DNA from 4 places in the Streptomyces sp. NPDC015345 genome. Region 1 is predicted to be linked to each of the others. Evidence: riboswitches for the same ligand, from Rfam matches in the RefSeq annotation. Region 1 holds a riboswitch; each other region holds the start of a gene.
The links. A riboswitch is a leader RNA that binds a small molecule or an ion and turns the genes downstream of it on or off. The one in region 1 is predicted to bind cobalamin.

Region 1 (4,204 bases):
TCGTGCAGGGCGACCACGACCGTCGCGGGCAGCCGCCGCAAGGCGCCGAGGACCTCCAACTGGTGGCGGATGTCCAGGTGGTTGGTCGGTTCGTCCAGGACGAGGAGGGACGGCTGTTGGGCGAGAGCGCGGGCGATGAGCACGCGTTGGCGTTCGCCGCCGGAGAGCTGGTCGAAGGAGCGGTGGGCCAGGTCGGTGGCGTCCACCGCGGCAAGCGCCGACGTGATCAGAGCGGCATCCTCGGGGGTGTCCCCGTCGAGCAGCCGTTTGTGCGGGGTGCGGCCCATCGCGACGACCTCACGCACCGAGAGGTCGAAATCGGCGCCCGACTCCTGCACCACCGCGGCCACCGTCCGGGCGAGTTGCCGTACGGGCAGCGACCAGGCGTCGGTGCCGTCGACGCTCACCCGGCCGGTCACGGGGCGCAGGACGCGGTAGACGGCGCGCAGCAGGCTGGACTTGCCGCTGCCGTTCGGCCCGACCAGTCCGATGACCTCGCCGGGGCGGGCGGTCAGGGAGACGTCCTCGACCAGGCGGTGCGCGCCGGCGGTGAGAGTGACCCCGTCGATGACGAGTCGCGTGCCGGTCATGCCCCTCCTCGGTCGGTGGTCCGCCGGGCGTCGCGACGCATCAGCCACAGGAAGAACGGACCGCCGCACAGAGCCGTGAGCACGCCCACGGGGATTTCCATGGGTGCGGCGACGATGCGTGCGGCGATGTCGGCCCAGATGAGGAAGACCGCGCCGCCGAGGGCGGCCGTCGGCAGGACGCGGCGGTGGTCGCCGCCGACGACGAGGCGGACGATGTGCGGCAGCATCAGGCCGACGAAGCCGATCGGTCCGGCCGCAGCGACCAGGATGCCGGTGACCAGAGAGAGCAGGACGAACATGCGGGCGCGGAAGCGCGCCACGTCCAGCCCCATCGTGGTCGCGGCTTCCTCGCCGGCGAGCAGCAGGTTCAGATTGCGGGCCTGCACCATGAGGATGCCGACGCCCAGGAGCACAGCGGCGCTGGGCAGCCAGAGGGTGTCCCAGTTGACGCCGCCGAGACCGCCGAGGGTCCAGGCGAGGACCGCGCGGGCCTCGTTGCCCCGGTCGGTGGTGAGCAGCAGCAGGTCCAGTACGGCGGTGAGCACCGCGGCGATGGCCACACCGGACAGGACCAACCGTGCCGAGGTGATCCGGCCGCCGGTACGGGCGGTGGCGTAGACGAGCAGCAGTGCGCCCAGCGCACCCGCGAACGCGGCGGCCGACAGCGACACCGGCCCGAACCAGGTCACCCCGAACACGATCACTACGACCGCGCCCAGGGATGCCCCCGAGGAGACGCCGAGCAGGTAGGGCTCCGCGAGCGGGTTGCGGATAAGGGCCTGCAGGGCGGTGCCCACCACGGCGAGCCCGGCGCCGGCCACCGCGCCGAGCAGCACCCGCGGCGCCCGTACGTCCAGCACGATGGTCTCCCGCGCCCCGGTCCAGTCCGGGGTCGCCCAGTCGGCGCCCAGCGCGTGCGTCACGATGCCCCATACCTGGCCGGGCGGCACCCGCACCGAGCCGATGGCCAGGCCCGCCGTGGCGGAAACCACCAGCAGAACGGCCAGGACGACGAGGGTGACGGCGAGAGTGGCCGGGCCCGTCCGCCTGTCGCCCTGCTGTCGGCGTCGCACGGCCCGCTCGGCGCCGGTTTCGGTGGCGGGGGCCGTCACGCGAAGCTCTTGGGATGGATGCCGCGGGCCAGGTCCTCCACCGCGTACGCGGACCGCACGCCGACGAGGGTGGCGGTCAGCGGCAGGACGACGAACCGCTTGTTCTTGATGGCGGGCACGTCCTCGAGAGCGGGCTGCGAGAGCAGGAACTTCTTCTTCTGCTCGACGCTTCCGGCGCCGGCGTAGTCGTAGATGGCGATGACTTCCGGCTTGCGCTCGACGACCTGCTCCCAGGAGACGTCGCCGAAGACGTCGTCGAGGTCGGCGAAGACGTTCTCGCCACCGGCCAGTCGGATCACTTCGGTGCCCAGGCTCTTGCCGCCCGCGGTGAAGGCGGACTTGTCGCCGCTGTCGTACACGAAGACGGGCACCGCGGGCTCGCCCTTGACGGCCGTCGCGGGCTTGTCGACTCGTGCCTGGAGCTCGGACACCAGCTTGTCCGCCCGGTCGGACACCCCGAAGATCCGGCCGACGGCGCGGATCTCCTCGTAGGTGTCCTTCATCGTCACGCGCTTCTTGCCGCAGTATTCGCGGTTGAGGTGGGTGTCGATGCCGGCGTCGGCGAAAGCCTTGCGGGAGCGGCCTTCGTTCTCGGCGAAGGCGCTGCCGTAACCGCCGTAGACGAGGTCCGGCTCGGCGTCCAGGACGGTCTCGAAGGAGGGTTCCCTCTTCGCCAGTTCCGGGATCGACTCGAAGTCCTTCTTCAGCTCGGGCAGGACGGCGGAGTCGGGGAAGGCGGTGCCGACCATACGGTCCTTCAGCCCGAGGGCGAGCATCAGTTCCGCAGGGTGCTGGTGGATGGTGACGACGCGGGAAGGCGGCTTGTCGTACGTCGTCTTCACGCCGCAGTTGTCGATGGTGACGGGGAAGCCGCCGGCCGAAGATGCCGTGGCCTTCGCGTCCTGGGCGGTGTCCTGCGACGAGCCGCAGCCGGCGGTCAGCAGGGCAGCCGACAGGGCGACGGCCGCGGCCGTGACACGCAGGGCAAGCCGCCTGCGGGGAGAGGTGAACAGCGGGGGACGGGACGAACCGTCGTACACGTTGAGCCTCCTGGGGAGTCCGCGCTCCTCGGAACGGGCCCGCGACAGGCCAGTGTCCTGACTCCCGGATCGACGCTCCCCCTGCCTTCCCGCGCGGCGCGCGGTGGCGTGTCGAAGGGTGCACTCCCCGGTCACAGTGGCGGGACCGTGCCGGATTCGCACCGGCTTCCTGTCTCCCGTCGCGGCGATGACCAGGTGATACTACGGTCCGCCGAGCACAGGCCAAAAGGGCGTACGCCCCCGCGCGCACGCCCCCGAGCCCGCCGTCACACCTCGCGGACCGCCCGCAGCACCAGCCGCTCGGCGTTCTCGTCGTAGGGACGGCCATCGAAACCGCCGAAGATCTCCACCCGGCCGAAGCCCGCCTCCTCCACCATGCGTCGTAGCTCGACCGCGCTGTACACGAACCACACCAGGGTGGCCCGCGTCACCTGATCGCCCCGGACCAGGACCCAGTCGCTGCGCAGCCGCGCCCAGTCGTCCAGCACGGTGTCGGTCTGCACCATCAAGTCCTCGCCCCGCTGCACCACCTTGGGCGGGGTGACCCTACGGGCCAGCAGTTCCTTGCCGGCGAGGTCCAGGACGAGCGTGCCGCCGGGGGCCAGACAGGAGTGCATGGTGCGCAGCACACGGGCGTTGTCGGCCGGGTCCTCGAAGTACCCGAACGAAGTGAACATGCTGAGGACGACATCGAAGGCGCCCGGCGCCTCGTACTCGCGTGCGTCGGCCTGGACGTACCGGACCTGGGCACCGGTGCCGGCCGACCGCTTCCTGGCCCGGTCCAGCATGGCCGGGCTCAGATCCACTCCCGTCACATCGCAGCCCCGGTCGGCCAGCGGCACGGTGAACACACCCGGTCCGCAGCACAGGTCCAGTACCCGGGCGCTTGCGGGGAAGGACAGCAGGGGAGAGGTGTGAAGCAGTTCCTCGGCCTGCGCGTAGCGCTGCTCGGGGAAGAGGAAGTCGTAGAACTCGGTCCAGAAGCCATCGTCCTGGAACCCGCCCGTTCGTGCCATGCGGTCTCAGTGCTCCTTCGTCGTCGTCATCATGCGGGTCGGGTGTCTTGCCGGGCGCTCGCGCAGCGCCAGCAGGGCCGGAGGCAGCAATACGCACTGGGCGGCGGCCAATAGCCAGAACCAGCCGGTGTTCCCCGCCTGTTCGGTGAGGCCGTACACCTGTCCGCCGAGCACTCCGCTCGCGCAGGCGCCGAGCCCCGCGGCCAGTCGCTGCTGGCCGAAGACCACGGCGTCCGAGCGTGGGCTGTGGTGCAGCGCCTCCAGGTCGTTCTTGAGAAACAGGACGATGTCGCCCAGGGTGATCAGTGTCCCGCCCGCCAGCAGCGCGGGCCGGGTGCCGATCGCGAGGACGGCAAGCCCAGCGGCCAGGCCCGCGAAGCCGATCACGAGGGCTGTCGCGTAGGGCATGCGCCGGATCAGGCCGGACGCGAGGGGCTGTACGACGA
Region 2 (4,204 bases), on a different contig from region 1:
CAGGCGAGGTCGCCGTCCTCCACGAAGGCGCCGAGGTTCACCGAGCCGAGGTTGCAGACCGCCGTCTCGCCGTCGTCCGTCACCTCCAGGATCTCGGTGCAGAGGTTCGAGGAGTGCACGGTGTGGCCGGGCTCCGCCGTCTGGTTGGCGGTGCGGTTGGCGGCGTCCTTGAACGTCATCCAGCCGTTGCCGGTCTGCGCGAGGGTGCGCATCATGCGGCCGTACAGGTCCCGGGCCGGGATGGTCTTCTTCGCGAGCCCGGCGGCCTCGGCCCCGCGGTAGGCGGCGTCGAACTCCTCACCCCACAGGTCGACGAGGTCGGGCACGTCGGCCGGGGAGAACAGCGACCAGTCCTGGTCGGCGGCGACCCGGCGCATGAACTCGTCCGGGATCCAGTGCGCGAGGTTGAGGTTGTGCGTGCGGCGCGCGTCCTCACCGGTGTTGTCGCGCAGTTCGAGGAACTCCTCGATGTCGGAGTGCCACGTCTCCAGGTAGACCGCGGCCGCGCCCTTGCGCCGGCCGCCCTGGTTCACGGCGGCGACCGAGGCGTCCAGGGTCTTCAGGAACGGCACGATGCCGTTGGAGTGCCCGTTCGTGCCGCGGATCAGCGAACCCCGGGAACGGATGCGGGAGTACGAGAGTCCGATGCCGCCCGCGTGCTTGGAGAGCCGCGCGACCTGGTGGTAGCGGTCGTAGATCGAGTCCAGCTCGTCGAGCGGGGAGTCGAGGAGGTAGCAGGAGGACATCTGCGGGTGGCGGGTGCCGGAGTTGAAGAGCGTCGGTGAGGACGGCAGGTAGTCCAGGCGGCTCATCAGGCCGTACAGCGCGGCGACCTCGTCCACGGCCGCGGCGCCCTCGTCCTTGGCCAGGCCGCTCGCGACGCGCAGCATGAAGTGCTGCGGGGTCTCGATGACCTGCCGGGTGATCGGGTGGCGCAGCAGATAGCGGCTGTGCAGGGTGCGCAGGCCGAAGTACTCGAAGCGGAAGTCCGCGCCGGCGGCGAGCGCGGCGTCCACCAGCGCGTCGAGCCGGGCCGCGTGCGCCGTCACGAACTGGGCCGTGCGGTCGGCGATCAGGCCCTCGCGGTGGCCGACCGCCACGGAGTCGGTGAAGGAGCGCACGCCCTGCGTCGCCGCCTCCTCGCGGATGCCGATCGACAGGAGCCGGGCCGCCAGCTTCGAGTACGCCGGGTCCTCGGCGATGAGCCCCGCGGCCGCCTCGGTCGCGAGCTCCCGCAGCTCCGACGCGTCGGCCCTGGCCGAGCGGCCGCGCAGCGCGGCGGCGGCGACCCGGCCGGGGTCGGCGTCGGGAAGGTCGGCGGTGAGATCGGTCAGGGTGCGCAGCAGCGCGGCCCCTGGCCCGTCGGTTCCCTCGGCACCCTGGGCGGTGGGCGTCGACGGCGCTGACGCGGGTTCGGCAGGCGCGATGGTCACGTGGGGGCACTCCCTCGCTCGGCTCTGGGCCAGGAGGAGGGGGGCGGGCACACACGGGCGCACCCGGGCAGGGCGGCGTACCGCGTCCACCGGCCCACTCCACGAGGCCCGGACGGTCGGCACCCGGGCCGGACGGCACGGGTGCACTGTCGGCAGGTCCTCGGACTCCGCGTACGCGCAATACGTACACATGCACCGTTGCGGGACAGTTCCGGACTTGCACCGGATTCCCCTGCGGCGACAGCGAGCACGAGCATACATCTTGTGTCGGGTTCCTGAGGCGGCCCCACATCTTGTGTCGGTGCGCAGGGGGAGTCGGGTGGGCTCAGAGAGTCAACGCGTAGGCGAGCAGCGGCACGGTCTCGATCGGCCGCCAGTCGCGCTCGGGCGTCCGTACGAAGCCGAGGCGCCCGTACAGCCGGTGGGCGGCGTGCATCGACGTCTGCGTGGACAGGACGAGCCCGGTGCGGCCAGCCTCCTTGGCGCGCCGCACGCACTCCCGTACGAGCGTCTCGCCGGCGCCCCGGCCGCGCGCCTCGGAGGAGACGGCCAGCATGCGGATCTCCGCCTCGCTCTCGCGCGCTATGTCGGCCATGGGCCCGCCGGAGGGGACGTAGGTGACGCAGCCGAGTACGGTCCCGTCCGCCTCCGCCACCAGGACCTCCGCCGCGGCCGCGCGCGCCGCCACGTCGCGCAGCACGTCCAGATAGGGGTCCTCCGCCCCGAAGTCCAGGTGTTCGTCGTCGAGATAGGCCTGTGCGGTGAGGGCGCCCAGCGCCTCGTACTCCTCGGGGCGGGCCTGCCTGATCGTGATGGTCGTCGTATCCATGAGGCGCAGTGTGCAACACGGGTACGACAAAGGCCGCCGGTTTTCCGGCGGCCTTTGTCGGTGCGGGTGGGGAAGGGCTCAGTGCCCGGCGCCCGCGGTCGCCTTGGGCAGTTCCTGGATGACGCCCGGGTCGCCCGCGTCCGCGGTGTAGTCACCGGGCGAGGTCTCGTCGATGCCGTCCGGGGCCTTCAGCGCCTTCAGGACGAAGGTGAGGACCACGGTGACGATGACGTTCAGGACGAACGCGGTGAGGCCGATGTAGCCGATCTCGCCGATGCCAGGGATCGTGTCGGAGGAGCCGCCGAAGTGCTTCTGCGTCGGAGACGCGACGCCGTACGCCGCCAGCGTGCCGTAGACCATGCCGACCGCCCAGCCGGCGAGGAGCGCCCAGCGGTGGAACCACCGGGTGAACAGGCCGCCGACCAGCGCGGGCATCGTCTGGAGGATCCAGATGCCGCCGAGCAGCTGGAAGTTGATCGCGACGGTCTTGTCCATGGTGAGGACGAAGGCGAGCGCGCCGACCTTCACCAGCAGCGAGACCAGCTTGGAGACCTTGGTCTCCTGCGCGGGCGTCGCGTCGGGCTTGAGGAAGTCCTTGTAGATGTTGCGGGTGAAGAGGTTCGCGGCCGCGATCGACATGATGGCCGCCGGGACCAGCGCGCCGATGCCGATGGCCGCGAAGGCCACGCCCGTGAACCAGTCCGGGAACATGGTCTCGAAGAGCTGCGGGATGGCCAGCTGGCCGTTGTCCACCTTGATGCCCGCCGCGATCGCCATGAAGCCGAGCAGCGCCAGCAGGCCGAGCATCAGTGAATACAGCGGCAGGATGGTGGTGTTGCGGCGGATCACGTTGCGGCTCTTCGAGGAGAGCGTCGCCGTGATCGAGTGCGGGTACATGAACAGCGCGAGGGCCGAGCCGAGCGCGAGCGTGGCGTACGTCCACTGCCCGGCCTCGGCGGGCGCGAGCGCGCCACGCGGCTTGTCGGTCGCCGGGTTGGTCTGCGCGAAGGCGTCACCGGCCTTGGCGAAGATGTCGTCGAAGCCGCCCAGTTTGATCGGGATGTAGATGATCGCGACGACGATGACGAGGTAGATCAGCCCGTCCTTCACGAACGCGATCAGCGCGGGCGCGCGCAACCCCGACGAGTAGGTGTACGCGGCGAGCACCGCGAAGGCGATCAGGAGCGGCAGGTCCTTGATGAACCAGTTGGTGTCCGGGCCGCCGCCGACGCCCATGACGTCGAGGACGGCCTGGATGCCGACGAGTTGGAGCGCGATGTAGGGCATCGTGGCGAGGATGCCGGTGACCGCGACGGCCAGCGAGAGCCCCTTCGACCCGAAGCGCCCGCGCACGAAGTCCGAGGTGGTCACATAGCCGTGCTTGTGCGAGACCGACCACAGGCGCGGCAGGAAGGTGAAGATCAGCGGGTAGACGAGGATGGTGTAGGGCACCGCGAAGAACCCGGCCGCGCCCGCCGCGTAGATCGCCGCGGGGACGGCCACGAAGGTGTACGCGGTGTAGAGGTCGCCGCCGAGCAGGAACCATGTGACCCAGGTGCCGAACGACCTGCCGCCGAGGCCCCATTCGTCCAGGCTCTGGTCGTTCTCGGCCTTGCGCCAGCGGGCGGCCAGGAAGCCCATGACCGTGACCGCTATGAAGAAGAAGATGAAGACGGCGAGCGCGACGCCGTTGACTCCGCCGTTCATGACCGCGCACCTTCCTTGCGGGCGCGCTGGTCACGCTGCCACAGCTTGTACGCGATCATCGTGAGCACCGTGGAGATGACGACCCACAGCATCTGGTACCAGTAGAAGAACGGGATGCCGATGAGGGTCGGTTCGATCCTGGCGTAGGAACTCACCCAGAGCATCGCCACGAACGGCGCGACAAGGCAGACGGCGACGACCACGCGGACCGGCGTGACCACCGGTCTGTTCACTT
Region 3 (4,204 bases), on a different contig from region 1:
AGGTCGAAGAGCAGTACGACGGGCACGACGGCAATGGTGCCGTGCAGGCCGCGGGCGGCCCGTCCGGCGAGGGCGAGGGCTACCAGCGCGGTCTGGGAGCCCGGCAGATCCAGATGATCGCGATCGGCGGTGCCATCGGCACCGGCCTGTTCCTCGGCGCGGGCAAGGCCATCCACAAGGCCGGCCCCAGCCTCATCCTGGCGTACGCCATCGCGGGCCTCGTCATCTTCTTCATCATGCGGGCGCTCGGCGAGCTGCTCATGTACCGCCCCGTGTCGGGCTCCTTCTCGGAGTACGCGCGCGAATTCATGGGCCCGTTCTTCGGCTTCGTGACCGGCTGGACGTACTGGCTCTTCTGGGTCGTCACCGGCATCACCGAAGTCACCGCCGCCGCCCAGTACATGCAGTACTGGACACACGGATCCGTTCCACAATGGGCGTACGCGCTCGTCTTCACGGTCATCCTGTACGGCGCGAACCTCATCTCCGTGAAGCTCTTCGGCGAGCTGGAGTTCTGGTTCTCGATGGTCAAGGTCACCGCCATCATCGGCATGATCCTGATCTGTATCGGCATCCTCACCATCGGCTTCTCCGACGCCGGTGACACCGCGACCGTGGCCCACCTGTGGAACCAGGGCGGTTTCTTCCCCAACGGCATCGGCTCCACGCTGATGACGCTCCAGATCGTGATGTTCGCCTTCCTCGCCGTCGAACTGGTCGGTGTCACCGCGGGCGAGTCCAAGGACCCGAAGACCGTCCTGCCCAAGGCCATCAACACCGTGCCGTGGCGCATCGCCGTCTTCTACGTCGGCGCGCTGATCATGATCCTGTCGGTCGTCCCGTGGACCACCTTCAAGCCCGGCGTCTCGCCGTTCGTCGCCGCCTTCGAGGAGATGGGTCTCGGCGTCGGCGCCGCGATCGTGAACTTCGTGGTCCTCACCGCCGCGCTCTCCTCCTGCAACTCCGGCATGTACTCCACCGGCCGCATGCTGCGTGACCTGGCGCTCAACGGCCAGGGCCCGAAGTTCTTCACCAAGCTCACCAAGAACGGCCTGCCGCTGGTCGGCACCACGGTCTCCGCCGGGTTCATGATGTTCGGCGTCTGGATCAACTACCAGTGGCCGGGCGAGGCGTTCAACTACGTCGTCTCCTTCGCGACCATCTCCGGCATGTGGGCCTGGATCATGATCCTGGCCTGCCAGATCCGCTACCGCCGCAAGGCCGACCGCGGCGAGCTGCCGCAGTCCACCTTCCGGGCCCCGGGCGCCCCGTACACCAGCTGGTTCGCGCTGCTCTTCATCGGCATGGTCATCGTGATGATGGGCGTCGACAAGGACGCGCGGATCTCCCTGTACGCCGCTCCGGTCTGGGCCGCGATCCTCGGCGTCTCCTACCTGGTCCTCAAGAGCCGCAACCCGCAGGCGGCGGCCTTCAACAAGCGGAAGATCGGCCTCCGCGAGGAGGCCTCCGGCGACCGCCTCTCCAAGGACTGACCGGCTCCCCAAGGCCTCTGTCCAGCATTCGGGCCCGCCCGTACCACACTTCGGTACGGCGCGGGCCCTCTGCTTATCCTGGCGCCATGCTGACCATCACCCAGGCCCTCCACGACCAGATCGTCGCGCACGCGCGCCAGGACCACCCCGACGAGGCGTGCGGCGTGGTCGCGGGTCCGGCGGGCACCGGCCGCCCCGAGCGCTTCATCCCGATGCTCAACGCCGCGCGCTCGCCCACGTTCTACGAGTTCGACTCGGGTGACCTGCTCAAGCTCTACCGCGAGATGGACGACCGCGACGAGGAGCCCGTGGTCATCTACCACTCGCACACCGCGACCGAGGCGTACCCCTCCCGCACCGACATCACGTACGCCAACGAACCCGGCGCCCACTACGTCCTGGTCTCCACCGCGGACACCGACGACGCGGGCCCCTTCCAGTTCCGCTCGTACCGGATCGTGGACGGGGAGGTCACCGAGGAAGAGGTAAAGGTCGTACAGGCATACTGATCTTTACCCACGAGGGCGGCAGGACCCAGGAAGCCGGTGCGAACCCGGCACGGTCCCGCCACTGTGACCCCGCCCCCCACCCGGCGGGGGAGTCAGGTACTGACCTGCCGCCTTCCTCCACGCAACGCAGGGGACGCGGAAATCCCCTGGAGGAGGCAGTACGTCATGTCCCGCGCCCTTCGCGTGCTCACCGCCGCGGCCCTGCTCGTCCCGCTCGCCGCGTGCTCCACCTCGTCCGGCGACAGCTCGGGCAAGCCCGCCGCCAAGGCCCCCGGCTTCCCGTACACCGTCACCAACTGCGGTGTGAGGACGACGTACGACGCACCGCCCGAGCGCGCCGTCACCATGAACCAGCACGCCACCGAAGTGATGCTGGAACTCGGCCTCAAGGACCGCCTGGCGGGCACCGCCTACCTCGACGACAAGGTCCTGCCGAAGTACGAGAAGGCGTACGAATCCCTCCCCGTGCTCGCCGAGGAGTACCCCTCCTACGAGAAGCTGCTCTCCGCCGACCCCGACTTCGTCTACGGCGGCTACGCCAGCGCCTTCCTCGCCGGCGACGGCCGCAGCCGCTCCGCGCTCGCCAAGTCCGGGATCAAGAGCCGCCTCAACGTCGAGGGCTGCGCGAAGCGGGCGGTCACCATGGACGACGTGTACCGCGAGGTGCGGGAGGTCGGTGCCACCTTCGGGGTGCGTGAGCGCGCCGAGAAGTGGGTGAGCGGGGCGAAGCGCGAACTGGCCGCCACCGCGAAGAAGTCGAAGAACTCGCAGAACTCGAAGAATTCGCAGAGCGGGAAGCCGGTCTCCGTCTTCGTCTACGACAGCGGTGACAAGACCGCGTTCACGGCGGGCGGCCGCGGCATCGGCAACGACATCATCGAGCGGGCGGGCGGCCGCAACGTCTTCGCCGACGTCGACAAGGCCTTCAGCGACGCGTCCTGGGAGAAGGTCGTCGAGCGCCGCCCCGAGGCCATCCTCATCCTCGACTACGGCGCCACGACCGTCGCCCAGAAGAAGAAGCGCCTCCTCGACGACCCGGCCCTCGCGGACGTCCCCGCCGTCAAGCACGAGCGCTTCGCGGTGCTGCGGCTGTCGGACGTGGTCACGGGGGTACGAGCGCCGGAGGCGGTGAGGAAGCTGGCGGGCCAGCTGTGAGCGCCCTGGAGATCCGGCCCGGGGGCGGCACATCCCAGCCCGTCCGGCGTTTGAGGACGAGCCCGGAGGGCGATCGGCGGGGGTCGAAGGGGCGGCGCCTCTTGATCCTGACGGCACTCACCGCGGCCCTCGCGGCAGCGACCGTCGCCGGCCTCGCCCTGGGCTCCGTACGCATCCCGCCGAGCCAGGTCCTGGACATCCTCACCGGCGGTGCGGAACCCTCTCCGTTCCGCACGATCGTGCTGGACGTCCGCCTGCCCCGAGTCCTGCTCGGCGCGGCCGTCGGCGCCGGCCTCGCGGTCATCGGCACCGTCCTCCAGGCACTGGTACGCAACCCCCTCGCCGACCCCTTCCTCCTCGGCGTCTCCTCGGGCGCCTCCGTCGGCGCCGTCAGCGCGATCGTCCTCGGCGGTGTCTTCGGCCTGGGCGCCGCCCTCAGCACCGCCGTCACCATCCCCGCGGCCTCCTTCGCGGGCGCGCTGCTCGCGCTCGTCCTCGTCTACGCCCTGGCCCGAAGCGGTGGCGGAGGCTTCGCCACCGGGCGGCTGATCCTCGCCGGCGTCGCCGTCTCGTACGTGCTCACCGCCCTGACCAGCCTCATCCTCGTCACCGCCGACAGCGCCGACCACCTCAAGGAAGTCCTGTACTGGACGCTCGGCGGCCTCGGCGGCGCCCGCTGGGACATGCTCGCCCTGCCCTGCGCCGTCCTGGCCGTGGGCACCGCCTTCCTGGTGGCGCTGGCCCGCCCGCTGGACCTGCTGCTCGTCGGCGAGGAGGGCGCCACCGTCCTCGGCCTGGACACCGCCCGCTTCCGCGCCGCCGTCTTCGTCCTCGCCTCGCTCCTGACCGGCGTCCTCGTCGCGTACAGCGGGGCCATCGGCTTCGTCGGCCTGATGGTGCCGCACGCCGCCCGCATGCTGGTCGGCGCCGCCCACCGCACCCTGCTCCCGGTGGTGGCGCTGATGGGTGCGGTCTTCCTGGTCGCCGCCGACCTCGCCGCACGCACGCTCGCGGCGCCCCAGGACATCCCGGTCGGCGTCCTCACCG
Region 4 (4,204 bases), on a different contig from region 1:
AGCAGCCGGGCGTGCCCCGAGCCGGTGAAGGCGCGGGCCGCGTGCGGCAGGACCAGGCCCACGAAGCCGATGGCGCCCGCCGAGCTGACCAGGACGGCGGTCAGCAGCGCCGTCACGCAGAGCAGGACCAGGCGGGTGCGGGCCACCCGTACGCCCAGTGTCGCCGCCGCCTCCTGCCCGAAGGCGAAGGCGTCGAGCGTACGGGCGTGACCGAGGCAGACGAGCAGCACCGCGGCGAGGACCGCCGCGCACAGCCACACGTCCGTCCAGCCCGCCCCGCTGAGCGAGCCGAGCAGCCAGAACAGCACGCCGCGGGTGGTCTCCGCGTCGCCCGCGGTGAGGATGACGAACGATGTCAGCGCGGAGAAGAGCTGCATCGCGGCGACGCCCGACAGTACGACGCGGTCCGTCGTGCCGCCGAGTGTGTGGCTCAGCAGGAGGACGAGCGCGAACGAGCAGAGCGCGCCCACGAAGGCGCCCGCCGAGATCGACAGCGCTCCCCCGCCGACACCGAGGACGACGACCGCGACCGCTCCGGTGGACGCCCCGGACGACACCCCGAGCACGAAGGGGTCCGCGAGGGGGTTGCGGAGCAGGGACTGCATGACCGCGCCGCAGACCGCGAGGCCCGCGCCGCAGACCGCGGCGAGCAGGGTGCGGGGCAGCCGCAGGTTCCAGACGATGCCGTCCCTGATGGGGGTGAGGTGTGCCTCGCCCCAGCCGAGGTGCGCGGCGAGCGCCGAGAACACGTCGGGGACCGAGATGTCGGCGGGGCCGATGGTGACGGCGACCGCCACCGAGAGGACGAGCGCGGCGCCGCCGGCCAGCCACAGCAGCCCATGCCGGACGGGGGCGACCGGGCTCACTTCGCCAGCCCGAACTTCCGCAGGCCGGCGGCCACTTGCTCGATGCCGTCGACCGTGCGGATCGTGGGGTTCATGGCCTGGCCGCTGAGGAGTACGTAGCGCTTCTTCTTGACGGCGGTGAGGTTCTTGGTCGCGGGGTTGGACTCCAGGAACCTGATCTTCGCCGCGGCGCTCTCCGCGGACTGCGACTTGCGGGTGAGGTCACCGATGACGAGGACGTCGGGGTCGCGGTCGGCGACGGTCTCCCAGTTGATCTGGGGCCACTCCTCGCGGGTGTCGTCGAAGACGTTCTTCGCGCCGAGTTCGCGGGTGATGATGCCGGGGGCGCCGCAGCAGCCCGCCATGTACGGGGCGTCGGAGTTGGCGAACCAGTACAGGAGCGAGACACCGGACGCGTCGATGTCCTTCGTGGCCTTCGCGACGCGGCCCTTCAGGTCCGCGATCAGCTTCTCGCCGCGCTTCTCGACGCCGAACACCTCGGCGAGGTCGCGTACCTCGCCGTAGACGGTGTCCATGGTGAGGGTCTTGACGCGTTTGCCGTCGCCGCCGCCGTCGTTGTCCTTGCCCGCGCAGTCGGTGGGCGAGACGTAGACGGGCACGCCGAGTTCGGTGAACTTCGCGCGGTCGGCGACGCCGCCCTTGCCCACGGTGTAGAGGAAGGAGGCGCTGACGAAGTCCGGCTCCTTGGAGAGGACCTTCTCCAGGGCGGGGTAGCGGTCGGCGAGCCGCTCGACCTTCGCGTTCTCCTTCTCCAGGTGCTTCGGGATGGGGTCGGTCCAGGTGCCCGTGCCCGCCATGCGGTCGGCGAGGCCGAGGGAGAGCAGGATCTCCGTGGAGCCCTGGTCGAGGGAGACGGCGCGCTTCGGCGGGGCCTGGACCTCGGCCTCCTTGCCGCAGGAGGCGACCGTGACGGGGTAGCCGTCGGCGCTCTTGCCCGCGGACTTCTGGGCGGAGCCGCCACCGCAGGCGGTGAGCGCGAGCAGTGCGGTACAGAGCACGGCGGACATACGGACTGTCGAGGACACGCGATCCCTTGAGTGTCACGGCTCATACGCGGAGCCTGGTCTGCGTCACGGCCTCCGCCGCCCGGTGTGCGAGCGGAGGCGCCAGCAGGTCTTCGGACTCGGGATCGAACCGGACGGGGCGCCTTCCCAGGCGTCCGAAGACGCCCAGTGGCCGTGGCCCCGCCCGTCCCCCTCACCGCTGCGCGTCAGTTCCGGATTTCCACCGGATTCCCTGGCCCAGGTGTGGGTTTGACTGGCTTGCGCAAGTTATCACGCGTCTTCACCGGCCCGGGCCCGGCCTCGGCTCGCCCCGGTAGGTGCCGAAGGACCAGCGGTTTCCCTCGGGGTCCTGGATGCCGAACTCGCGGCTGCCGTACGGCTTGTCCTCGATGTCGCCGGTGATCTTCACGCCCGCCTCGCGGAGGCGGTGGTACAGGTCGTCCACCCGGTCGGTCACGACATAGGCGCCGGAGGTGCCGGGTTTCCCGCAGGTCTCGGCGGCCGTCCCGGGGTCGTACGAGCCGAGCATGACGCCGCCTCCCTCGGGCCAGTCGAGCTGGGCGTGGACGACGCGGCCGCCGTCCTCGTACACGGCCGTGCGCAGGAAGCCGACGGTGTCGACGAGGAAGTCGATCAGGGCGGGGGCGTCCTGCGCCTGGAGGCATGGCCAGGTCGTGGGGGCGGGGGTGGTGGTGAGCGGCTCGTGCTGTGTGGTGTCAGGCGCGGTATCAGGTGTGGTGTCAGGTGTGGTGTTCATGTCTGCCACTCTTCGCCTCCGGCGTGCGCCCCGGCTTGGATATTCCGGCACTCCTCGGCCAGCCAGCCCGTGGGGCTCACCCCCGTGTACTGCCGGAAGTCCCGTACGAGGTGGGAGTGGTCGTAGTAGCCCGTGTCGGCGGCGACCCGGGCGAGGTCCGGCGGGTCACCCGCCGCGACGGCGCGGGTCACGGCCGCCTTGGCGTGCTGGAAGCGCATCAGGCGCGCGGCCTGCTTGGGGCTCAGGCCGGTCTCGGCGCGGAAGAGGGCGGTCAGGCGGCGCTCGCTGAGGGCGACGTGCCGGGACAGGCCGCCGAGGGTACCGGCGCCGCGGTGCCGGGCGAGCCAGGCCCAGGCCTCGGCGACCTCGGGGCGCACGGCTCCGGCGGGCCGGGCCGCGCGCCGCCTCAGGTAGTCGGCGAGGACGGCGAAGCGGTCCTCCCAGGCGTCCAGGGCGCACAGCCGCTCACGCACCTCGGCGGCGCGCGCGCCGAGGACGTCGGTGCCGCCGACGACGAGCTGTCCGGCGAGCTCACCGGCGGGCAGGCCGAGGAGCGCGCGGGCCGCCAGCGGGTGCACGGCGAGCTGGACGCCCGCCTCGTGCTCGGGCTGGACGACGTAGGCGGGGCTCTGGTGGAGGCCGCCCACGATGATGTCGGTGCGGACCGCGTCGGCGCCGGTCGCCTGGGCGGGCGTACCGCCGGTGGCGATGGCCCCGTCCAGCGAGAAGATCACCGTCAGGTACGGCGAGGGCAGGCCCCGGTGCAGGGCGGGCCGCTGCCCCGCGGTGCGGTAGCCGACCGCGGAGACGACCATGCCGTCGAGCCGGGGAACGGCCCGCACGAACTCACGGGAGCCCATGCGGTCCAGTATGCGACGCCCCGGCCTCCACCGCCGAGGCCTCGCCCCGGGCCGCACGCGCCCGCCGACGCCCCTCTCCGCTACCCGCCACCGCGCCCCCCATGCCCGCCCGCCCCGGTGACTTCGATCATGGGAATCCCGTGGCCGGGCCCATAGCATGGCGCGCCGCTCCGGACGGGGCCGCGCATCGCACTCAGGAACGGCGGGACACGGGAAACATGGCAGTACGAGCCAAGAACAAGCGGGCCCTCATCGGTGGCGTGGGGGCGCTCGTCGCCGCCGCACTCGCGGGCGGCGCGCTGTGGCCCGCCGGTGAGGCGACGGCGGCCGACACCTCGGCCGCCACCGCCCGCGAGCTGTCGCACTGGCCGGAGCCGGTCGCGAAGAAGCTCGGCAAGGTCATCGCCGCGAACGACCACAAGGGCGCGTATGCCGTCTTCGACGCGGACAACACCTCGTACCGCAATGACTTGGAGGAGTCGCTGCTGCCCTTCCTGGAGATGAAGGGCGTGCTGACCCGCAAGACCATGGACCCGTCCCTGAAGGTCATCCCGTTCAAGGACACGGCGACGCACAAGGAGAGCCTCTACAGCTACTACAACCGGCTGTGCGAGGTCGACGACCAGGTCTGCTACCCGTGGGCCGCGCAGATCTTCTCCGGGTTCACGCTGAAGGAGCTCAAGGGGTACGTCGACGAGTTGCTGGCGTACGAGAAGC

Region 2: linked by a shared signal. The riboswitch ahead of ACF062_RS13565 (ribonucleoside-diphosphate reductase subunit alpha) and the one ahead of ACF062_RS26775 (ABC transporter substrate-binding protein) in region 1 are both predicted to bind cobalamin.
Region 3: linked by a shared signal. The riboswitch ahead of ACF062_RS05855 (ABC transporter substrate-binding protein) and the one ahead of ACF062_RS26775 (ABC transporter substrate-binding protein) in region 1 are both predicted to bind cobalamin.
Region 4: linked by a shared signal. The riboswitch ahead of ACF062_RS02305 (ABC transporter substrate-binding protein) and the one ahead of ACF062_RS26775 (ABC transporter substrate-binding protein) in region 1 are both predicted to bind cobalamin.

The regions. Positions count from the first base shown of each region.
Region 1 is NZ_JBIBTX010000006.1:612,092-616,295, forward strand. It holds gene ACF062_RS26765 (ABC transporter ATP-binding protein) at 1-590, opposite strand, end outside; gene ACF062_RS26770 (FecCD family ABC transporter permease) at 587-1,702, opposite strand; gene ACF062_RS26775 (ABC transporter substrate-binding protein) at 1,699-2,742, opposite strand; cobalamin riboswitch at 2,772-2,953, opposite strand; gene ACF062_RS26780 (class I SAM-dependent methyltransferase) at 3,009-3,758, opposite strand; gene ACF062_RS26785 (MFS transporter) at 3,765-4,204, opposite strand, start outside.
Region 2 is NZ_JBIBTX010000003.1:279,541-283,744, reverse strand. It holds gene ACF062_RS13565 (ribonucleoside-diphosphate reductase subunit alpha) at 1-1,433, opposite strand, end outside; cobalamin riboswitch at 1,567-1,707, opposite strand; gene ACF062_RS13560 (GNAT family N-acetyltransferase) at 1,759-2,262, opposite strand; gene mctP (monocarboxylate uptake permease MctP) at 2,341-3,969, opposite strand; gene ACF062_RS13550 (DUF3311 domain-containing protein) at 3,966-4,204, opposite strand, start outside.
Region 3 is NZ_JBIBTX010000001.1:1,293,623-1,297,826, reverse strand. It holds gene ACF062_RS05865 (amino acid permease) at 1-1,493, shown strand, start outside; gene ACF062_RS05860 (Mov34/MPN/PAD-1 family protein) at 1,580-2,002, shown strand; cobalamin riboswitch at 1,975-2,125, shown strand; gene ACF062_RS05855 (ABC transporter substrate-binding protein) at 2,168-3,157, shown strand; gene ACF062_RS05850 (FecCD family ABC transporter permease) at 3,265-4,204, shown strand, end outside.
Region 4 is NZ_JBIBTX010000001.1:488,908-493,111, forward strand. It holds gene ACF062_RS02300 (FecCD family ABC transporter permease) at 1-866, opposite strand, end outside; gene ACF062_RS02305 (ABC transporter substrate-binding protein) at 863-1,873, opposite strand; cobalamin riboswitch at 1,957-2,143, opposite strand; gene ACF062_RS02310 (VOC family protein) at 2,151-2,627, opposite strand; gene ACF062_RS02315 (helix-turn-helix domain-containing protein) at 2,624-3,487, opposite strand; gene ACF062_RS02320 (haloacid dehalogenase-like hydrolase) at 3,706-4,204, shown strand, end outside.